Regions from separate parts of the Flavobacterium pasteuri genome, predicted to be linked through region 2. Evidence: riboswitches for the same ligand, from Rfam matches in the RefSeq annotation. Region 2 holds a riboswitch; the other holds the start of a gene.
The links. Region 2 has a riboswitch for S-adenosylmethionine ahead of ACNQF6_RS09755 (alpha/beta fold hydrolase). Riboswitches for the same ligand answer to the same signal wherever they lie in the genome.
Positions count from the first base shown of each region.

Region 1: another riboswitch for S-adenosylmethionine. It lies ahead of ACNQF6_RS10660 (Na+/H+ antiporter NhaC family protein); the one in region 2 lies ahead of ACNQF6_RS09755 (alpha/beta fold hydrolase).

Region 1 covers NZ_JBLVPN010000006.1:140,573-142,781, forward strand. Annotated here, with positions in the region: gene ACNQF6_RS10660 (Na+/H+ antiporter NhaC family protein) at 1-946, opposite strand, end outside; SAM-I-IV-variant riboswitch at 1,001-1,097, opposite strand; gene ACNQF6_RS10665 (hypothetical protein) at 1,225-1,647, opposite strand; gene sucD (succinate--CoA ligase subunit alpha) at 1,864-2,209, opposite strand, start outside.
Region 2 covers NZ_JBLVPN010000005.1:267,090-269,298, forward strand. Annotated here, with positions in the region: gene ACNQF6_RS09750 (hypothetical protein) at 516-725, shown strand; SAM riboswitch class I at 957-1,094, shown strand; gene ACNQF6_RS09755 (alpha/beta fold hydrolase) at 1,173-2,135, shown strand; gene thrA (bifunctional aspartate kinase/homoserine dehydrogenase I) at 2,155-2,209, shown strand, end outside.

The DNA.
Region 1 (2,209 bases), on a different contig from region 2:
GAACTAATAAATACGTTATTCCACCCGCTTTATCTACCATAGCTGCTAAACCTCCAGTAAGCATTGACAATAAGAAAATATCAGTCATACTGGTAAAGCCTTCATATATCTTTTGAGTGAACTCCATTAACGTAAACGAACCACTAAAATAACCTATGATTCCTGCCAATAAAGTTCCAATAAGCAATGTTGAAAATACATTAACACCTACTACCGCCAATACTATTACTAATATATAAGGTACAATTGCAATCCAGGAAAAATCATTTTTTGCAATGGAAACAGTCACAATATCTGAGTTTAAACCAAGATAAAAGAAAACCATAATAGTCAAAATTGCAGCAGGAAAAGCAATAAATAAGTTAATCTTAAACTTATCTTTTAGGTCACATCCCAATGACTGCGTTGCTGCGATGGTAGTATCAGAAATCATCGAAAGATTATCTCCTAACATAGAGCCACCTAATAAAGCGCCTGAAATTAAAGGTAATGAAGCACCGCTTTTATCAGCTAAAGCGACAGCTATCGGGCCAATAGCTACAATTGCACCCACTGATGTTCCTGTAGCAGTTGATAAAAAAGAAGCAATCAAGAAAATCCCTAAAGGAAAATAAGCAACATCAATAGTATTTATCCCAAGATTCACCACAGCATCAACACCGCCCATTGCTTTACTTACTACTGCGAAGGCTCCTGCTAGCAAATAAATTAAACACATGGTCATGATCTTACTTTCACCACATCCCGCAATCAATGTAGCAACTTTTTCATCAGTAGTGGATTTGAAAAGTAAAAAGGCTGCTATGATACCAACTACAACTGCCACTGGCGATGGAAAAGCATAAAAATCATTCAGAACAATTCCTGCTCCTAAAAAAGTAAAAATAAAAACCAATAAAGGAATCAAGGCAAAGGCATTTCCTTTTTCTTTTGAAAATAAAGTCATAAAAATAATTTAAAATTAAAAATTATGACGAAAAACAAAGCTAAATATGGGAATGTAAACAACATTTTTTCCAAAGGATTTGGCTTATCGTTTTAGCACCTTGCTTGTTGTTGCAGGTTGCTATCCTATTGCAGGATTCGTGATAACGGGTGCAAAAGTAATTAATTATTTATGAAATTAGCCTAATTTTATTCCAAAAAAAGATAATTCAAAAAAAGCGCCACATGAAAAATGTAGCGCGATTATAATTAAGATATTAAAAGGTAGACTTTAAATAATTAAAAAGCTACATTCCATCTTGGCAGTCTTCCATTTTCGTCAAGGAAGTTTTGTAAAACTTGCCCTTCTGCGAATGTTGGAATCACTTTAGTTTTATCATTAAATGTTTCATACCAAACCACTTCAAGTGTGCTGATATCTTCAATTTTCATTTGTGCTGGCCAAGAATATTTTCTTCCAGTTTTAGCAAATTGGTGTCCTTCTACAATTTTATCCTTCAGTCCACCATTTTTAATTTTCAAAGTTCCGTTGTTTTGAACAGTTCCAGTAGAACCAACCATAATTAACTCCTTTTCATCTCCAACAGAGTAAACTAAAAATACTCCAGATCCTTCTGATGCGTTGCAAACTTCTGCTAAACTATCTTCTGTAGTAAATGAAAACTGATTGGTAACTTTGAATTTTTTTAACTCTTTGTACATATTATTTTATTTTAATTTGAATTGGCTTTGACAAAAAAATACCCCACAAAATCGTGAGGTCCATTAGAAACCATTCGTTTATGTTTATTCTTATTACAATTGAATCTGCAAAAACAGAAATATTTAATAAAGTGCAAAGATATTTCTTTAATTCAATTAATAATAAAAAAGCCCCACAAATTGTGAGGCTTTTAAAATATTTAATAAGAGTTTAGATTAACCTAAAACTTCTTTTACTTTTTTACCAATTTCAGCTGGAGAATCTACAACGTGAATTCCACATTCTCTCATGATTTGCTTTTTAGCTTCAGCTGTATCGTCAGAACCTCCAACGATTGCACCAGCATGTCCCATTGTACGTCCTGGAGGAGCAGTAACTCCTGCAATGAAACCTACAACTGGTTTACGGTTACCATCAGCTTTAATCCAATGAGCAGCATCAGCTTCTAATTGTCCACCAATTTCACCTATCATTACGATACATTCTGTTTCTGGGTCATTCATCAATAATTCAACTGCTTCTTTTGTAGTTGTTCCAATGATTGGGTCTCCACCAATACCA
Region 2 (2,209 bases):
TAAATACAAAACGGAATCTTGGGTTCGTTTTTCTTTGTATTTTTTTTAAAACTTATTTGGAAAATTCAGAAATAGTTAGCATATTTGTTACAACAAAAAAAGAAACATGAAATTTAATGTGTGTAATATGTCAAAAGCCATTCAGGAAAAGTCCTGTGGGTCGTGTATTGCTTAAATTTAAATTAAAATTTATATAGCAAAAGCCTCCCAAGAAAATGGGAGGCTTTTTTTTTGAACTCTATTTAGCTGAAAATAAAACAACATTAATCATAGAATGAATAACCTGAAAATCCAGAATACAAATAATTTTAAAGTCAAAAATATGATTTGCGCCAATGCCATTATGTGCGTTCGTGTCTGTTGATTCCAAAAGTATAAGTTATAACACAACTTAAAAAACCCTTTTGGATACGTATCTAAAAGGGTTTTTTCATTCAGATTAGTTAAAAAACATAGAAAATTTCAGAAATCAAAAAATAATTTAAATCAAAACTAACATCGTAAATTCAAATAGTATGAGCACATTAAAAAATTTCCCGAAGACATTACGGTTACTAAAAGGCTTTAGTTTCAGAACCAAAACAGAAAAAGAAATCGATTCAAATAATGAATTGACCAATCCAAGATTTGAAATATCAAAAAATGATCCTTTGGCGCAAAAAATAGTGCCGAGTTCATTACTGTTTCAAATGTATTCAAAAGAAAATGAAGAACTTTTTATTTAAAAAAGTGATGGTTGTTTTAGGTTTTGAATCTTTGATGGTAAATCTCAAATTATGATTTCGACGAAAGATAAAACCCTAATATGGTGTTTTCACTTTCGTCGGGATAATAATTGTACGTGCGATTTTTTCAAGTCAATTTGCAATAAATCAATTAGAACCAATTTGATAAAAATTTGGTTGTTTAAAAAAATAGTAGTTAATTTGTGCCTTTAAGTTCAAAAACGTATTGAAATGTTATAAAGAAAGGCAGAGGGATTAGACCCGATGAAGCCTTAGCAACCCTTCGATTTATCGAAGAAGGTGCTGCATTCTACCTTTATTCTATCCCGAAACTTCGGGATATTTCAGAATCTAAAGGAAAGATAACACAAAGAATTCTTCTAGTTCACTTCTAGCTTTCTTTCTAATATTTCCAGACACAAATCAAAAATCATAAAAGATTTGAAATTGGAAAATAAACCAACATCTATTACCGTACAAAATTTCATCACCGAAAGTGGGGCTTTTTATGCTACCATAAACTTAAGTTTTCAAGTTTTTGGACCAGCTTTACATACAGCTCCCATTGTTTTGGTAAATCATGCATTGACCGGAAATTCCCAAGTTGTGGGAGACAAAGGTTGGTGGAATGATTTAATTGGTGAAAACAAAACCATTGATACCAATACATATACAATACTGGCTTTTAATGTTCCGGGAAATGGTTTCGATGAAGCTATCATTGAAAATTATTCAGATTTTAATACCAGAGATATTGCCAGAATTTTTATTGAAGGCATTCGTTTTCTTAAAATTAAACAGCTTTATGCCATTATTGGCGGTTCTGTTGGCGGAGGAATTGCTTGGGAATTGGTTGCATTGGAACCAAAAATCACACAACATTTAATTCCTATTGCAACCGATTGGAAATCGACAGACTGGTTAATTGCCAATTGCTTTTTGCAAGAGCAAATTCTCAAAAATTCTTCAAAACCTATTGAAGATGCTCGAATTCATGCCATGCTTTGCTACAGAACTCCAGAATCTTTTACTGCAAAATTCCAGAGAACCACTAATGAGGAATTAGCGATTTTCAATGTAGAAAGCTGGCTAGGTCATCATGGTAAAAAGCTTCAAAAACGTTTTCAAATTTCGTCTTATAAAATGATGAATCAATTGTTGAAAACGATAGATATTACCAGAAACAGCAATTCATTTGAAGAAATAACGTCAAAAATTGAAGCTGATATTCATATCATCGGAATCAATTCAGACTTGTTTTTTACTGCAAATGAAAATAAAGCAACTTACGAGGAATTAAAAAAATATAAAAATAATGTCACCTATCAGGAAATAGTTTCCATTCACGGACACGACGCTTTTTTGATAGAATACAAACAATTACACAATTTGCTTCAGGATATATTCTAAGCCAAAAAAACACAACACAATGAAAATATTAAAATTTGGAGGTAAATCTTTATCGAATGGCGACGGAATAAATA